Pokkaliibacter sp. MBI-7: one gene and its partner. The protein of the gene in region 2 binds, or shares a complex with, the protein of the main gene of each other region. Links are inferred from orthologs where the notes say so. Each region holds a gene or a part of one and is shown on either strand. Other genes may lie near its edges.

The links.
Region 1: the proteins of QCD60_RS05255 (region 2) and dsbD are in contact, whole or in part, in a crystal structure (PDB 1JZD), measured with the Escherichia coli proteins. The link is inferred for Pokkaliibacter sp. MBI-7 from one-to-one orthologs.

Annotation. Positions count from the first base shown.
Region 1 is NZ_JARVTG010000002.1:491,116-500,209, reverse strand. What follows is about bases 2,147-5,080. They hold dsbD (protein-disulfide reductase DsbD), read right to left. Parts: upstream 4,599-5,080; coding sequence 2,694-4,598; downstream 2,147-2,693. Other genes in these bases: QCD60_RS21905 (3-deoxy-7-phosphoheptulonate synthase), read left to right, coding at 4,853-5,080; cysB (HTH-type transcriptional regulator CysB), read right to left, coding at 2,147-2,472. In the rest of the region: pabB (aminodeoxychorismate synthase component I), read left to right, coding at 64-1,428; more of cysB, read right to left, coding at 1,498-2,146; more of QCD60_RS21905, read left to right, coding at 5,081-5,920; gor (glutathione-disulfide reductase), read right to left, coding at 7,201-8,553; QCD60_RS21890 (AMP-dependent synthetase/ligase), read left to right, coding at 8,742-9,094. UniProt on the Escherichia coli protein: Required to facilitate the formation of correct disulfide bonds in some periplasmic proteins and for the assembly of the periplasmic c-type cytochromes.
Region 2 is NZ_JARVTG010000001.1:1,176,219-1,185,250, forward strand. What follows is about bases 3,413-6,284. They hold QCD60_RS05255 (DsbC family protein), read right to left. Parts: upstream 5,273-6,284; coding sequence 4,553-5,272; downstream 3,413-4,552. Other genes in these bases: QCD60_RS05250 (homoserine dehydrogenase), read right to left, coding at 3,413-4,181; xerD (site-specific tyrosine recombinase XerD), read right to left, coding at 5,442-6,284. Also shown: single-stranded-DNA-specific exonuclease RecJ, read right to left, coding at 1-523; QCD60_RS05240 (YdcF family protein), read right to left, coding at 564-1,352; thrC (threonine synthase), read right to left, coding at 1,475-2,866; more of QCD60_RS05250, read right to left, coding at 2,877-3,412; more of xerD, read right to left, coding at 6,285-6,332; rplS (50S ribosomal protein L19), read right to left, coding at 6,436-6,807; tRNA (guanosine(37)-N1)-methyltransferase TrmD, read right to left, coding at 6,767-7,579; ribosome maturation factor RimM, read right to left, coding at 7,590-8,117; rpsP (30S ribosomal protein S16), read right to left, coding at 8,155-8,412; ffh (signal recognition particle protein), read right to left, coding at 8,626-9,032. UniProt on the Escherichia coli protein: Acts as a disulfide isomerase, interacting with incorrectly folded proteins to correct non-native disulfide bonds.

The DNA of each region.
Region 1 (9,094 bases), on a different replicon or contig from region 2:
TAGCCTACACCTTTCTTATCTGGCTGGGTAGAATTCCCTGCTTCGCTACCAGGAGTCGTTCGAGTGCAATTTATTTCACTGCCATATCTGAATGCTGAAGATGCTTTTGTTGGCATCAAGGCGGGAACATACCCTGTTCTACTCGACTCCAACGCGCCCCACTCACGCGATGGCCGATTTGATATCGCTGCCTGCGATCCACTCTTTGTACTCTCTTACACCCCCGGCCAAGGTATCTGTTTGCAGGATGCCTCAGGGAGGATATTGCCCTGCCCGGACGATCCCTTCTTGGCGACAGAGCACCTGCTGTTGCGCTTCGGGCAGATCAGCACCGACACCGATCATCCTGACATTCCCTTTTATGGCGGTTTGTTAGGTTACTGGTCATATGATCTGGGCAGAGTTGTTGAACATATGCCGCAGCTGGCAGATCACGATATAGCCTTGCCCGACATGTATTTAGGGCTGTACTCCTGGGCAAGGGTTACCGATCATGCCAAACAATCAAGCTGGCTGGTCATCCATCCTCAATGCCCCTACTCTGCTGAATTTCTTATCCAGCGTTACCTCTCTCAGCAAGCACCATCAGAACCTTCTGCTTTTGAACTGACGTCCCCCTGGTCAAGCAACATGGATCGGGCTCAATACGGTGAAAAGTTCCGTAGCGTCAAAGACTACATTCATGCAGGTGACTGTTATCAGGTCAATCTGGCACAACGCTTCAGCACAAATTTCCGGGGGGATAGCTGGCAGGCATATCTTCGACTGCGTAAGCAGGCCCCTACTCCTTTTGCTGCCTACCTTTCTTTGCCCCAAGGTGACATCTGCTGCCTTTCGCCAGAGCGTTTTCTGGCTGTTAATCAACTTCAGGTGGAAACCAAGCCGATCAAAGGCACCATTCCAAGAGGCACGACCACTAATGAAGATCAACAACTGATGGAGCAACTGCGCAATAGCGAGAAGGATCGTGCAGAGAACCTGATGATCGTCGATTTGCTGCGCAATGACCTTGGCCGAAGCTGCGAGGTTGGGAGTGTTCAGGTGCCACTGCTTTTTGACGTGGAAAGCTACCCCAACGTTCATCATCTGGTCAGTACAGTAACCGGCAGACTACGCAACTCAGCTGACCGTCTCGACCTGCTGAAGGGAGCCTTTCCCGGCGGCTCTATTACCGGCGCCCCCAAGATTCGCGCGATGGAAATCATTGAAGAACTGGAGCCTCACAGGCGTAGCGTCTACTGCGGCAGCATCGGCTACATCAGCCTGCACGGTCGTATGGACACCAATATCGCCATCAGAACAGTGCTGTTCCATCAGGGTCAGGCGCATTGCTGGGCGGGAGGCGGCCTGGTCGCAGACTCCGTTGAGGAGTCGGAGTATCAGGAGACCTTAAGCAAGATAGGCAATTTGCTCAGAGCGCTGGCTTAATTGCAGCAAGCTCGTAATACAAAGCCCCGCTGCAGATCAGATATCGCAGCGGGGAGAGAGCATCAGGCGTTAATGTTCAGGTAACTTAACATCAGCAAAGAGTTCATCGATTTCCTGCCGTGATGTGCACTCACCTGCTTTCTGAACCCGATCACGGGTCAGATGAGGGGCAAACAATTCGAGGAAGTCGTACATATAACCACGCAGGAAGGTACCCTTACGGAAGCCAATTTTCGTCTGACTGGGCTCAAACAGCTCACTGGCATCCAGTGCCACCAGATCATCATCGACCTCCGGCAACACTGCCATGGAGGCAATAATGCCGACCCCTAACCCCAAGCGTACGTACGTCTTGATCACATCAGCATCCACCGCGGTAAAGACCACACGAGGGTGAAGCCCCTTGCTATTGAACGCATCGTCGAGTTTGCTGCGACCAGTAAAGCCGAACACATAAGTCACTAACGGATAACGAGCCACATCCTCAAGCGTCAGTTTGCCTACCTGCGTCAACGGATGATTACGCGGCACCACGACTGAACGGTTCCAGGTGTAGCAAGGCATCATGATCAGATCACTGAAATGCTCCATCGCCTCGGTGGCAATCGCAAAATCGACAGTACCATCTGCTGCCTCTTCAGCAATTTGCATCGGAGTTCCCTGATGCATATGCAGACTGACGTCCGGATAGCGTCCCATAAAACTCTTGATCACAGGCGGTAACGCATAACGCGCCTGGGTATGGGTCGTAGCAATGGACAGGCTGCCCTTACGCTCATTACTGAACTCTTGTGCAACCTGTTTAATACTTTCAACCCGACGCAGAATTTCTCCTGCCATACTGAGAATGCTTTCACCGGCAGGAGTGACATGGGTGAGATGCTTACCGCTACGGGAAAAAATTTCGACGCCTAACTCATCTTCGAGAAGTCTGATCTGCTTGCTGATGCCTGGCTGGGAGGTATAGAGACTTTGGGCCGTCGCTGACACATTCAGATCGTGTTTGGCGACTTCCCAGATATAGCGTAATTGCTGGAGCTTCATGCATTCCCCCTGGCCGTATCTGGTTATTGCTTTCCGGGCAGTGCGAACTGTTATAAATAACCGTTATACAAAAGGACCCGAATATTCCTTTTTCGATAATTTAGATAAGGCCATGGGATTTCACAAGTGAGAATTGTATCCGTGCACCATGCCGATCCTGAAAGATGAAGCTTGCCAGCCCGAAGCGACGCTCAACAGCAGGACTCCGGGCTTGCCTCAGGTCAGATGGGCATCCTGGACAGGTGACGCAACAGTTGCTCGGCTGACAATACGCCAGACCAGCTCATCGACCGCATCAGATCACCCTGAGAGGAATAGAAAACCAACGCTGGAGGGCCAACCAGCTCGTAAAATTTGTACATGCGCTGATGGTCTGCCGTGTTCGCGGTCAGATCAACACGGATCAGGTGAAAGCTTTTCAGCTCCTGCATGACAGCCGCATCTTTGAAGGTAAAAGCGTCCAGCTCCTTGCAGGAGATACACCAGTCAGCATAAAAGTCCATCATCACCGGACGCCCCTGCTCTTTGGCTTGAGCCAGCTGCTGCTGTAATTCCGCCCAGGTCGTGACAGTGTGAAAATTCAACTCCGTACTGACGTTACCTTCATGACTACTCTCCGCATAGACTGCCAGGGGAGCAAGTGGATTGCGACTACCACCTGCCAGTCCCACCAGCAATACGACTGAGTACAACAGCACAAGCAGTGCAATACCCTTACCCAGACGCCTTCCCGCACCGGCATTATTATCAAGAGGCTGTAATGCGCCCAACACGACAGCCGCCAGCAGCAATACAATGGCCAGCAAAGCCAGCACTAATCCCAGTGGCAATACGCGCTCCAACAGCCACAAAGCCATCAGTAACATCAGTACGCCGAAAACGTGCTTGACCGATTCCATCCAGGCGCCGGCTCTCGGCAGGATATGCCCCGCAGACGTGCCGACTATCAATAATGGCACCCCCATCCCAAGGCTCATGGCAAAGAGTGCTGCCGCGCCAAGCCCTGCACTCCCCTGCTGGCCGATGAAGATCAATGCGCCAGCCAGCGGAGCAGCCACACAGGGTCCAACAATCAGTGCTGAAAGCATGCCCATCATGGCAATTCCAAGCCATCCGCTCCCATTCTTCCGATTGGCAGCAACACTAATGTGACTTTGCAATGCTGAGGGCAACTGAAGGGTAAACACCCCAAACATCGCCAGCGCAAAGGTCACAAAGAACAGAGCAAGCAAGATCAGTATCCATGGTGCTTGTAGCTGTGCCTGAAGATTGGCGCCAAATAATCCAGCGATCACCCCCGCGATCGTGTAGGTCACTCCCATGGCCAGCACATAGGTCAGGGAAAGAAAAAAAGCACGTCGGCTGGACATCATCCCTTGTTGGCCCGCAATCATGCTGGAAAGAATGGGAATCATTGGAAACACACAGGGCGTGAAGGACAGACCCAGACCGGCAATAAAGAAGGCCAGCACAATGACCCAGCTACTCTGCTGTTTCAGCAGCTGCAGGAAGTCAGCCTGTCCCGCCAAAAACCATGAGCCCGCGCTGCTGGCAGATATCTGCTCGCCTTCCGGAGGCGCAGTGACACCTTGTCCCTGAACAGACTCTGCAGGCCCGGAGAGCTTGCTGCTCTCCACACTGCCAGCCGGTAAGACGGGAGTATTTATGCTGTCGCTGGTACGAACGGGAATATCTGTCACCTTCAGCTGCTGCTGTACAGGAGGAAAGCAAATCCCTCCTTCCCAGCACCCCTGATAGGTAACTGTGAGAGTATCCGCAGCAGCCGCACTCTCATCTCGAGCAAGAGAAATTTGTGCATGAGCCTGCTGGTGATACACCACGACCTTACCGAACAGAGGATCCGGCTTCTCCTCGCCCGGATCGGGCAGCATCAGGCTCTCCACCTGACTGCCGGATACCTCGACCTTGATCTTGTCTTTGTAGAGATAGTAACTCGGGCTGATATACCAGCTCAGCGCCACCTCGCCCTTCGCATTGTGATCAACCGACATCACAAAAGCCTGATCGACCGGCAACGGCTCAGTATTTGAAGATTTATCGAACAACCCAGCGTAAGCGGGTGATATCAGAATGCCCAGCAGGCAGGCGAATACTATGCGTAACATGCAGATACCGGAAAATAAGGACAGATATGGCATAGAGCGTTTCGACCGTCAGAAGTTCCCCAACCGTCGTCAGGCCCTGCATATCTCAATCGTTCACATACCAGTCAGAACAACAAAGAAATGCAGGCTATTAAGCCAATAGTTTGAATCTTATGGGCTTCTGTGCCTGAGCTCACTATGGTACAAAGCTCGGGGGGACGGCATGGCCGTCACACAAAGGGCTTAGTATAAAGGCCGCAAGGCCAGGAAAGAAAATGACAGATTCACGTGTAGAAAACCTCAATATCGAATCCCAGACGCTGCTTTCAACACCCGATGAGTTGAAAGCCAAGCTACCCATTTCTGAGCGCGCACGTAATACCGTGCTAACAGGCCGTGATATCGTGCGTAACATTCTGGACCGTCAGGACCACCGCCTGATGGTGGTGATTGGCCCCTGCTCCATCCATGACGTAGAAGCGGCCAAAGACTATGCAAAACGCCTCAAAGCCCTGGCGGAAGAGCTGTCTGATACCCTTTATATCGTCATGCGTGTGTATTTTGAGAAGCCCCGCACTACTGTCGGTTGGAAAGGCCTGATCAACGACCCCTATCTGGATGATTCCTTTGACATCGAGACCGGTCTTTATACCGCTCGCAAGTTGCTGCTCGATCTGTCCGAGCTTGGCCTCCCCCTGGCAACAGAAGCACTGGACCCTATCTCTCCACAGTATCTTCAGGACCTGATCAGCTGGTCAGCCATTGGCGCTCGTACCACTGAATCACAGACTCACCGTGAGATGGCAAGCGGCTTGTCCTGCGCTATCGGCTTCAAGAATGGAACGGACGGTGGCCTGGGCGTCGCCATTAATGCCCTTCAGTCAGTGTCACACCCGCATAACTTCCTGGGTATCGATGATCAGGGCAAAGTGGCCATCACCCGCACTCGCGGTAACCAGTATGGCCATGTCGTACTGCGCGGCGGCAACAGCAAACCCAACTACGACTCCGTCAACGTCGCGCTTTGCGAACAGCAACTGAGTAAGGCAGGTGTCTCGACCAACATCATGGTTGACTGCAGCCACGCCAACTCCAACAAAGATCCTGCACTGCAGCCTCTGGTCGCAGACAACGTCGCCAACCAGATTCTGGAAGGCAACAAATCCATCATGGGTCTGATGATCGAGAGCCATATCAACTGGGGCAGTCAGTCCATCCCGGCCGATCTGAGCGAATTGAAATACGGCGTATCAATTACCGATGCCTGCATCGACTGGGCGACAACTGAGACTTGCCTGCGCAGCATGCGTGCCAAGCTGAAAGACGTGCTACCCACTCGTTAAGCAGCAAAAGCATACATGCAGAACAAAAAATGGCCTTCGGGCCATTTTGGGATACTGACAAACCCCGGTCATTTTGATCGGGGTTTTGTTTTTCTGCCGTCTACTGCAACGTTTCCGTCGCTGAGTTCAGCAAAGCGCGGGGCGGGCATAGTGCTAACCGTGCAGTTCTTTGGCATCGGCAAAGCTTCGCTCTACCGTTTCCTTGCGGCGCTGATAGAGAAGTTGCCCTCCCGAGCTCAAGCGGTGCTGGCTGATCCGCTCCTTACTGTCCTCCCAGACATGACGTGTCAGCGTCTTTTCCCCTTTCACGTTGCCGGTACAGCGCTCTCGCTGTAGGCAGTTAAAACAGCGATCAGGGTCTGAGCGGCAGTGGCGGTAGCCGTTGCGATCGGTGGTCTTGTATATCAGGGCAGGTATAACGATCCTGCTCGGCGTCGTCGTGGTATTCCCGCTTGTAGAAGTAGCCCTTACGGTGGGTCGGCCGCCGATGACGCCGTAGATCTGGCGCGCCTCCAAACCTGTGCAGATGCCCGCCGTGCAGTAACCGGCCTCCAGCCCCACCGACCGGATCTCGAAGCCGAACCGCTCCGCCTGTCGATCCAGACGCCTCAGGTAAGGTACGCTGTCGTGGACATTGCCGGGCGTCAGGTGAACATCGGTGATGATGTTGCAGCGCCCATCCACGGTACGGTGATCCAGGTAGAAGAAGCCTTTTGCTTGCCGTTTGTTCTTGTTGGTATTGGCCTTCAAATGGGTGGAGTCGGTGTACAGCGTCTTGCCGGAGACCAGTTTCTTACGCATCGCCTGCAGTACGATCTCATCGAAGATCTGCTGGTACACCTTGGACTCGTTGAAACGGCGGCGTCGGTTCTGACTCAACGTTGAGGCATCGGGCACCTTGTCGGTGAGGTTCAACCCCAGGAACCAGCGATAGGCGACGTTGACCTGCACATCGCGAATCAACTGGCGTTCACTGCGCACACCGTAGGGATAACCGAGGAGCAGCAGCTTGAACAGTCGGATCGAGCGCGGGCCGGCCATTGTCCCTGCAGTAGAGGTCTTTGACCCGTTCATGGATGAAGCTGAAATCGATGGTCTTGTCGATCTTGCGCAACAGGTGATCGGCGGGGACGAGTTCGTCGATGCAGACAAACTCCCATCCGGACTGGGTGGGGCTCTGTCTTTTAGCATGGCCCGATTATAGGAACCCCCGCCCGAGGGCGAGGGCTATGTCAGCAGTCTGAGGCGGCCTAAAGCCGCCTCAGATGCAAAAGCGCTGATTAACGCGCAGGTGTTCTCATCGTGACGAACTCTTCTGCCGCGGTGGGATGGATACCAATCGTGGCATCAAACACCGCTTTGGTGGCACCGGCCTTCAGTGCAATACCAATCCCCTGGATGATCTCCCCGGCCTCCGCTCCTGCCATGTGCACACCGACAACCTTATCAGTAGCGGAATCAACGATCAGCTTCATCAGACAGCGTTCATCACTGCCACTCAGGGTATGACGCAGGGGCCGGAACTCTGAACGGAAGACCTTGATGTTGCCATAGCGCTCTCTGGCCTGTTCCTCACTCAAGCCCACGGTGCCAATATTGGGATGACAGAAAACCGCAGTGGGAATGTTGTCGTAGTCAGGCTCAGGGCGCCCTTCCCCGTACAGATGATTAGCCAGGAAGGTGCCTTCCGCCAACGCCACCGGCGTCAGCTGCACGCGGTCAATAACATCTCCCAGCGCGTAGATGGAAGGTACAGAGGTCTGGAACCGGTTGTTGACCTTGACCGCACCTTTGTTATCCAGGGCTACCCCCGCCGCCTCCAGCCCAAGACCCTGAGTATTGGCAACACGACCCGTCGCGTACAGCACCTGATCGGCATGGAGTGCAGGGCCATTACCTGTGCTCACCTGAATCCCCAGTGAGGTTTGTGACAGCTCAGTCACATCGGTATTGAAGTGCAGCCTGACACCTTTCTTGGCCATTTCAGTGGCGACGTATTCACGAATTTCCTGATCGAAACCGCGCAGGAACAACTCACCGCGATACAGCAAATGCGTTTCAGCTCCCAGCCCTGCGAAGATGGACGCAAACTCCACGGCAATATAACCCCCACCGACAATCACAATCCGTTGAGGAAAACGCGCCAGATCAAATATTTCGTTGGAGCTGACAGCAAGCTCCCGGCCAGGAATGTCAGGGATAAACGGCCAGCCGCCAGTGGCCACCAGAATCCGTTCACTGGTGTAGGTTTTATCTCCCACCCTGACGGTGTGCTCATCCACCAGCGTGCCGCGGCCGTCGATCAGTTCTACACCTGCATTGCCCAGCATATTCCGGTAAATGCCATTCAGACGGCTTATCTCGCTCTTTTTGTTGTCACGCAGTGTGGCCCAGTTGAATCTGGGCTGCTCCAGTTCCCAACCAAAGCCAGCAGCGTCATGAAAGTCATGACCGTAGTGCGCCGCATAGGAATACAACTTTTTCGGTACGCAACCGACATTGACACAGGTTCCGCCCATATAGCGGTCTTCACACACCGCAACGCGGGCCCCCAAGCCAGCAGCCATACGCGAAGCACGCACACCACCCGATCCGGCACCAATGACAAACAGATCAAAATCGTACTGGCTCACACATCACTCCTTTCAGCTTGAAATCTGTCATTTATCAGGTCTCTGAATACGCTCTCAGCGACCCGTCCGAGTCGATTGCATTACACTTCGACTCTGTTACTCTTCAGCGCCAGAAACTGCACCGTAAGCATTCCTTAATCGTTCCACTTCAACGAGTTGCTGTCCGTTGAACTCACATAAACAGTGCCATGCATACTAAAAACGTTATCTATTTCAGCCAGGCCGACACCATCCCTGCGCTGTTCATGGAACGAGTAAAACGTAATCAGGCAGAGGGTATTGCCTACTGGATTCATCAGCCTTCGACCCGCCAGTGGCACTCTCTCAGCTGGCAGGCAGTCCATGATGCCGCTGCACGCTGGCAGCAGGCCTTTGTGCGTGAGGGGTTGCAGCCCGGTGACCGGGTGGCCATCATGCTCAAGAACTCCCTCGACTGGGTACTGTTCGATCTCGCCGCACTGGGTCTTGGGCTAGTCACTGTCCCTCTTTACGTCAATGACCGGCCCGGTAATGTCGCCCACATTCTCAGGGAAACCAACAC
Region 2 (9,032 bases):
CGATAGCGTGGGCTTGTGGCAACTCATCACCGGCCAGGTGATGATCAGTTACCACCACTTGCCAACCGCGCGCTTTGGCAGCTTCAACACCGGCGATACTGGCAATGCCATTGTCCACCGTAATCAGCAAGTCAATATCGGCAGGCAGGTCTGCCACCAGCTCAGGTGACAAGCCATAGCCATACTCGAAACGATTGGGCACCTGAAAACCGACCTGTGCAGCCCCCAGATCTCTCAAACCCAGTACACCCAAAGCCGTACTGGTCGCCCCGTCACAGTCGAAGTCGCCGACAACACAAATGGTTGAACCACGCTGGATATGATCGGCAATCAGCTGGGTTGCCTCAGCCATTCCTTTTAACTGTTCTGCAGCTAGCAAATACTCCACATTACGAGCCAGCTGACTATCGTGCTGTATACCACGAGCCGCATAGATACGGGCCAGAAGAGGTGGAAGGGATTGCAGCGCAGCTGGCAGCTCTGTCGGAAGTGGGCGTGTACGGATCAGTTTTTGGGTTGCCATGTTTTGCAATGCCACTGGCTGGAGAAATAGCACTACCAGCTCAGGGAGCCGGCAGCCAGGATGAGGTTCGCCCGGTCAGATGATACGCGAGCAAGCCAACCCACTCACGCAAGCCAACTGACAAGGTGAACAGGTTTTCGGAAAGATTGGTATTGATATGCGACTGCCCGGGCGGAAAACTGCGATAGTCCACCGGATAGGCGACTACATTCCAGCCTTGCTTACGAAAGACACCTACAGCCCGGGGCATATGGAAAGCAGATGTCACCAGCAGCCAGGGCCGCGAATCCTGATAGTGCCAGGGCTGCAGATTACTGGCATTTTCCCAGGTATTGCGTGCCTTGTGCTCAAACACGATATCAGCTTTGACCCCCGCATCGCGCAACCAGCGCTCAGCCACAATGGCCCCACTGATATGCTGTGCCAGTGGATTACCGCTGGCACCACTCACCAGAACTTTGGCTTGCGGATAACTCTGCAACAACGGAAGCAATGCCATGTACCGCTCTGCGGCCCAGTTGAACTCTTCGGTACCGCGGGCTTTGGATAACTCCGCCTCTTCCCCGCCCCCCAGGACGATAATCCCGGCGATGTCTGTCGTCAGTGACGCCCGCTGAAAACGATCCTCCAGAGGTTGCAGAAGATAGTCGCCTACGGGCCACACGCTCAACAGGGCAAAAAACAGGATGACGCCCGCCAGCAGATGCTGACCCAGCCGACGGCCAGCACGAATCAGCCACCAGGCAAGAATAAGCAGCACCAGACACAGCTGCTCCGGCCTCATCAGAAACCAGAACAGCTTGGCAGCATAATACAGCAGTGATTCCATTCACATTCCAACAGCAGTCACAGGCAACTCCACCAAAGGCCTACTCACGACTGAGCAAGTCAGTACAGAGCCGTCCTGGCGGAGGCCTGTGAACCGACTTGCAGCAGTATGTGATTGGGCTCTCAGATTTTCAGGGTAGCAGCCATGTAACCCTGCACCTGCTGCAAATCATTAGCCAGCACCTGGTAGCGCTCATCACGCTCGAACAGATCGGCCATGGCCTCAGGCAGGGCCGGAGTCTGTAGTTCCGCCTTGATAATGGCATCAGGGAATTTGACGGGATGTGCCGTGGCCAGTGTCACCATAGGTACATTGTTATCCCGGCGACAGGCACGTGCAGCACGAACACCAATGGCCGTATGCGGATCAAGCAGGTAGCCCGTCTCAGCATGCACCTCGGCAATTGTCGCTACAGTGTCATCATCATTGACGCAGAAGCTGTCAAACAGCTCACGTACGGACTCCCAGCGGGCAGGATCAAGACTGACCGATTCGTTGCGGAAGCGCTGCATCAGGTCATTGATAGCCGCGCCATCACGGCCATAGATCTCAAACAGCATGCGTTCAAAGTTGCTGGATACCATGATGTCCATGGACGGTGACAGGGTATGCACCAGACCCTGACGGCTCATGTCGTTACTGCTGATCGCACGATGAAGAATATCATTGCGGTTAGTAGCTACCACCAGCTGCTGAATCGGCAGGCCCATCTGTTTGGCCAGATAACCGGCGAAGATATCGCCGAAGTTACCGGTCGGTACCGAGAACGACACTTCACGATCCGGTGCCCCCAGCGCCAGACCTGCGGCAAAGTAATAAACGATCTGGGACATGATGCGTGCCCAGTTGATCGAGTTGACCGCTCCGAGTCGAGCACCTTTAAGGAAGGCCTGATTGGCGAAGCTGTCCTTGACCATCTGCTGGCAGTCATCGAAATTGCCTTCCAGAGCGATGTTATGGACATTATCGGCCAACACCGTCGTCATCTGTCGGCGCTGAACTTCGGATACGCGCTGATAAGGATGCAGAATAAAAATATCCACATGCTCACAGTGACGGCAGCCTTCGATCGCGGCGGAACCGGTGTCCCCCGATGTCGCTCCCATGATCACCAGACGCTCACCACGCTTGGCCAGCACATGATCCATCAGACGACCCAACAGCTGCAGGGCAAAATCCTTGAACGCCAGTGTCGGGCCATGGAATAGCTCCAGCACCCACTCATTGCTGTCGAGCTGCTGTAACGGTGCGACGGCACGATGACGGAACACCTTGTAGGTATCGTCAATCATGGTTTTCAGGTCAGCGTCAGCAATAGCGCCAGCGACGAAAGGTTGAATCACCTTGAAGGCCAGATCAGCGTAAGAAAGCCCACGCCAGCTGGTGATTTCTTCCTTGCTGAAGCCAGGCAGTTGCTCGGGTACATAGAGCCCACCATCGCTGGCCAGACCGGCCAGCAACACTTCCTCAAAGCCCAGCACCGGCGCTTGGCCACGAGTACTGATATATTTCATTGCTGCTTCCTCAGGCCAGATCCAGATGTTCCACACGCATCCGGGTTACCTGCCCCTGTACGTCGTCCAGTTGTTCAATGGCCGTAATGGCCTGATTCATATTACCTTCACGCACCTGCTTGGTGAGGATGATCACCGGAGCATTGGCTGTGCCATGCTCTTTCTGCAGCAGGGCTTCAATGCTGATCCCGGCATCACTCAGGATACGGGTAATCTGTGCCAGCACACCGGGCTTTTCTTTAACCTGCATGCGCAGATAGTAAGCGGTTTCGATCTCATCAACCTGCACAACCGGCAGGTCAGACAGATGATCTGGCTGGAATGCCAGGTGCGGAACACGGTTGTTCGGATCAGCAGTCAGGGTACGGGTGACATCAATGATGTCAGCGACTACCGCAGAAGCAGTTGGCTCAGCTCCCGCACCGGCGCCGTAATAAAGAGTAGGACCGACAGCATCACCCTGCACCATGACAGCATTTTTCACACCATTAACCGCTGCCAGCAGACACTTGGTCGGAATAAGCGTCGGATGTACACGAAGTTCAACACCATTTACGGTACGACGGGCGATCCCCAGATGCTTGATGGTGTACCCCAGCGCCTCCGCATAGGTGACATCTTCAGGTGCAATCCGGCTGATCCCTTCAGTAAAGGTACGTTCAAACTGCAATGGGATACCAAAGGCCAGCGAACCCAGGATCGTCAGCTTGTGCGCAGCGTCGATACCTTCTACATCGAAGGTAGGATCCGCCTCAGCGTAACCCAGCGCCTGCGCCTCTTTCAGCACATCAGCAAAATCACGCCCCTTCTCCCGCATTTCGGTAAGGATGAAGTTGCCAGTGCCATTGATGATACCTGCCACCCATTGGATGGTATTGGCGGAAAGACCTTCGCGGATCGCCTTGATAATCGGGATACCGCCTGCCACAGAAGCCTCAAAAGCGACCATGACTTTGTTTTCACGGGCAGCTGCAAAAATCTCGTTACCATGCACAGCAATCAGCGCCTTGTTGGCAGTGACCACATGTTTTCCGTTCCTGATGGCCGTCATGACCAGCTCATGGGCGTTGTCATAGCCGCCGATCAGCTCAACAAGAATATCAATGTCAGGGTCGTTGGCCACGTCCATAATATCCGTGGTCGTGCGAATGCCAGCCAAATCCAGTTCAGGACGAGGGCGACGAATACTGACCAGATCAATAACAATCTGGCGACCAGCACGACGGGAGATTTCTTCAGCGTTGCGTTTGAGGACGTTGAGAGTACCCGCACCAACGGTACCCAAGCCACACAGGCCAACTTTGACAGGTTTCAAGTTTTTACCCCATTTCACAGGTTGCTCTGCACCACCTTCATGTGTCCATCTGGACGGTGGGTGGTTCAGTATCGTCGCGCAAGAATGCGACGAAGTTCAGACGGCGGAAAATTCTGCGGCAATCAGTCAGGACGACAGGCCAGATATTGAGAACAGAGGTCATCTTTCACCCCACACCCTCTGGCCATATATCAACCTCAACCACAGGCTGCCTGATAAAGGACTGTACACATTAAGTGGCCGGATTGCTGCTGTCAACGCAGGAACGGCGGGCCTTTGATGCTTTTACCTGCGCATAAGCAAAACACCGTATCGGTATGCGATACGGTGTCATGCAAGCACAAGAAAGCCTCAGATAGAGAAGGGAATAATCACAACCCCATGGCTTTTGCCAGCTCGTCTGCAGGCATATAGCCGGGAATGACGCGACCGTCTTCCATGACCAGCGTAGGTGTTCCTGTTACACCGATTCGCTGCCCTAAGCGATAGTCGCTGGCAACGGCATTATCACAACTCTTGCTTGCAGGAACGGCGCCTGTTTTCGCTTCGGTCAGTGCCTGCTGAGGATCATCTGAACACCACACCGACACCATCTTGTCGTAAGTGGGGCTATTAATACCGGTACGAGGGAAGGCCAGATAGTTCACTTCTATTCCCTTCGCATTCAGTGCACCAATTTCTTTATGCAGCATGCGGCAATAGCCACAATCAACATCGGTAAATACAAAGAGCCTGGCTTTACGCTGCCCTTCTGCAGGGAAAACAATCGCAGCATCTTTGGGCACACTCGCCATCAGCTGTGCCCGCGCCTTATTCTGCTTGGCTTCGGTCAAATTGATGAAGCCCTTGTCACTGACTTCGAACAGATTACCAGCAACAAAATGCTTACCGTCCTTGCTGGCATAGAGCATATCGCCCGTGCCCAGCGCCACTTCATACATCCCATCGATGGCAGCCGGTGCGATCTCGGTAATGGGCAGACCGGGATAGGCTTTATCCAGTTCCGCACGAATAACCTCTTCCGGCGTAGCGGCCAGCACAGAATGACTGCAGAGCAGAGCCGCCACTAGGGCAAGGCGCTTGAATATCATGACATCACCTCGGCTATTTCAAAATTCGCTCGCACATACCGATGAGACTGAAATGGCATGGCTAAGTTCCCTCTCCCTGCACCGCACCTCACGGCGGTCACTCAGGTCTGCGAAGTGGGCTACGCTACCCCAATTCATCTTTAACGGCAACGCACTACCGTTGTCAGTATCATCCACGCGGATGATGCTCTGCATGCAGCTGCTGCAAACGCACACGAGCTACATGGGTATAGATTTGCGTCGTCGATAGATCACTGTGCCCCAACAACATCTGCACCACCCGCAAGTCTGCGCCGTGATTGAGCAGATGAGTAGCAAAAGCATGGCGCAAGGTATGAGGAGAAATCTCGCTACTAATCCCGGCCGTCAGCGCATGACGCTTGATCGCGTGCCAGAAGGTCTGGCGCGTCATGGCGACACCTCGGTTAGACGGAAACAGCACCGGACTTTCCCCCTTCAACAACGCAGGACGCCCATCACGACAATAGCGCTCCAGCCAGAACAGCGCCTCTTCCCCCAGTGGCACCAGACGTTCCTTACTGCCCTTACCCCAGATTCGCGCCAGCCCCTGACTCAAGCTAAGCTGACTCAACTCCAGTCCCACCAGTTCACTGACACGCAAGCCTGATGCGTAAAGCACTTCAAGCATGGCACGATCACGTAACCCCAGCGCCGTTTCAACATCCGGCGCCTGCAGCAACGCTTCAACATCATCCTCACTCAGACTTTTTGGTAAAGGGCGAACGTGCTTGGGATGAGTCAGCAAGGCTGACGGATCAACGCTCAGCCACTTTTCCCGTACCGCATACTGGTAAAAACCACGCAAACAAGACAGGTAGCGAGACACCGACGAGCTTTTCGCCTGCCGTTCGAACTGCCAGTACAGATAGTCCTGCAGGGTATCGGCATACACACCGAGCAGGGATAACCCACGCTCCTCTACCAGCCAGTGCAGATAGACAGTCAGATCACGACGATAGGCATCAAGACTGTGCTGACTCAGTCCCTTCTCCAGCCACAAGGCATCCAGATAATGGTCAATACGCTGAGCATCGATCATCGCGCCACAACACCTCCCCGACAGTCCCTAGGCAGTCATTGCCCAAAATGCAAAAAGGTGGCCTAGGCCACCTTTTTGAACGTTTCCGTAAACAGACAGCTTATTAGCCGTTGTTCTTGGCAACGATTTTTTCTTTGATACGTGCTGCTTTACCAGACAGGTCGCGCAGGTAGTACAGTTTAGCCTGACGAACGTCACCACGGCGCTTAACCGCGATGGATTCGATGCTAGCACTGAAAGTCTGGAAAGTACGCTCTACGCCCACACCGTGAGAAATCTTACGCAGGGTGAAAGCAGAGTTCAGACCACGGTTACGCTTACCGATTACAACGCCTTCAAAGGCCTGCAGACGGGTGCGATCACCTTCCACAACACGTACTTGTACAACCAGAGTGTCACCTGCGCCAAAAGCAGGGACTTCTTTGTTCATTTGTTCAGCTTCGATCTGCTGAATGATCAGGTTCTTGCTGCTCATCGCTCGCTCCTAATTTCTTGTCCGCATCGGCCTTATCTGCCTCGATACGGATAAATTCTGCCAAAAGCTTTTGCTGTTGTTTGGTCAGAGCCAGTCGTTCCAGTAATTCAGGTCTGCGCTGCCAGGTTCTGCCCAGTTGCTGCTGCATTCTCCAGCGCTCAATCGCTGCATGATTGCCACTCAACAACACCGGCGGAACCGCCAGCCCACTCATGTCTTCAGGGCGGGTATAGTGCGGACAGTCAAGCAATCCTGCACTGAAGGAGTCCTGCTCAGCAGACCCTTCATGACCCAGCACCCCCGGAAGCATCCTCGCTACAGCATCGATCATCACCATGGCTGGCAGCTCACCGCCACTCAGCACAAAGTCACCAACCGACCACTCGGTATCAATCTCGGTTTGAATGACCCGTTCATCAATACCTTCGTAACGCCCGGCCACCAGAATCAGGGCGTCGTATCCAGCCAGCTCTCTTACCCCCTGCTGATCCAGCTTGCGGCCTTGCGGCGACAGATAGATCACATGAGGCTTAACCTTGGAAGCCTGTTTAGCTGCATGAATTGCATCCGTTAACGGCTGCACCTTCATCAGCATGCCAGGCCCTCCCCCGTAGGGACGGTCGTCTACAGTACGATGCCGGTCATGGGTAAAATCCCGTGGATTCCAGCACTGCAGACTAAGCTTGCCTTCTTTAACTGCCCGACCAGTGACGCCGTAGAGGCCTACAGCCCGGAACATCTCTGGAAACAGGGATACAACACCTATCCACACGTCATTGGCCTCAGAAACTGGGATCCCAGTCGACAACCAGACGCTGCTGCTCCAGGCTCACTTCCTTAACATGATGACCCAACAGATAGGGGATCAGACGTTCCTGATCATCAACACTACCTGCGCAGGGTCGGACCACAAGCACATCATTTGCGCCTGTTGCCATCAGATGATCAACCTCACCAAGGAGTACGCCCTCAGTGGTCGTCACCTGCAAACCTTCCAACTGATGCCAGTAATACTCACCTTCCTCAAGAGAAGGTAACTGGCCTTGATCAATGTTGATGTCAGCCTCGCAATACTGCCGGGCCACCTCACGATCATCACAACCTTTAATATGGGCTACCAAGCCCTGGCCATGAATACGCCATTGATCAATAACGATTTCTCGCCACTGACCGTTAAGCTGTAACTTCCAGGGAGTGTAGGCAAAGATGTTCTCCATCGGATCAGTAAAGGAATAAACCTTTACCCAGCCTTTTATGCCGTACACCGAGGTAATGCGCCCCATGACGAGCAGGTTTTCTTTGCTTTGCATCAGGCGATCCGGAAATCTCAGCTCATTACCCTATCAGTTACGCCGCAGCCTGGGCTTTGGCAGCTTCTTTGATCAGTTGGGCAACACGATCAGTAGGTTGTGCGCCTTTCTCGGTCCAGTAGGCAACGCGAGCCATGTCCAGGTTCAGACGCTGCTCACCACCACGGGCGATGGGGTTGAAGAAACCTACACGCTCAATAAAGCGACCGTCGCGTGCATTACGCTGGTCAGCAATAGTGATGTGGTAGAAAGGACGCTTTTTGGAGCCGCCACGAGCCAAACGGATAGTTACCATGTGCGATCGATCCTCTATTGAGTGTTGGATGGGTTTTGATATCGCCCACCGTTTTAGGAACCGGCAGCCCTCTCAGGGAAGTCTGCCGAGTCATAAGGCGCAGTATTCTACTTGCAGTACCGAACTCAGGCAAAGGTTTTGTTTACTTTTTCAGCAGAGACACAACCACTTACCAGCACCTGCAATGGCGCAAAAAAACAGTTAACAGAAAAATCAAAGACGCGGCATGCCACCGCCCATTCCTGGTGGCAACATACTCTTCATGCCACGCATCATCTTCGCCAGACCACCTTTGCCGGAGATCTGCTTCATCATTTTTTGCATCTGCTTGTGCTGTTTCAGCAGTCTGTTGACGTCCTGCACCTGAGTGCCGGACCCCATGGCAATACGACGCTTGCGTGGGCCGTTAATCAGATCAGGATTACGTCGCTCTTTGGGAGTCATGGAGTTGATGATCGCCTCCATCTGCTTCATGTTCTTTTCGGCTGCGCCCATATCAGCATTCTGGGTCAGCTGCCCCATTCCCGGCAGTTTGGTCATCAGACCAGCCATGCCTCCCATGTTGCTCATCTGTTGCAGCTGATCACGGAAATCTTCCAGATCGAAACCTTTGCCTTTCT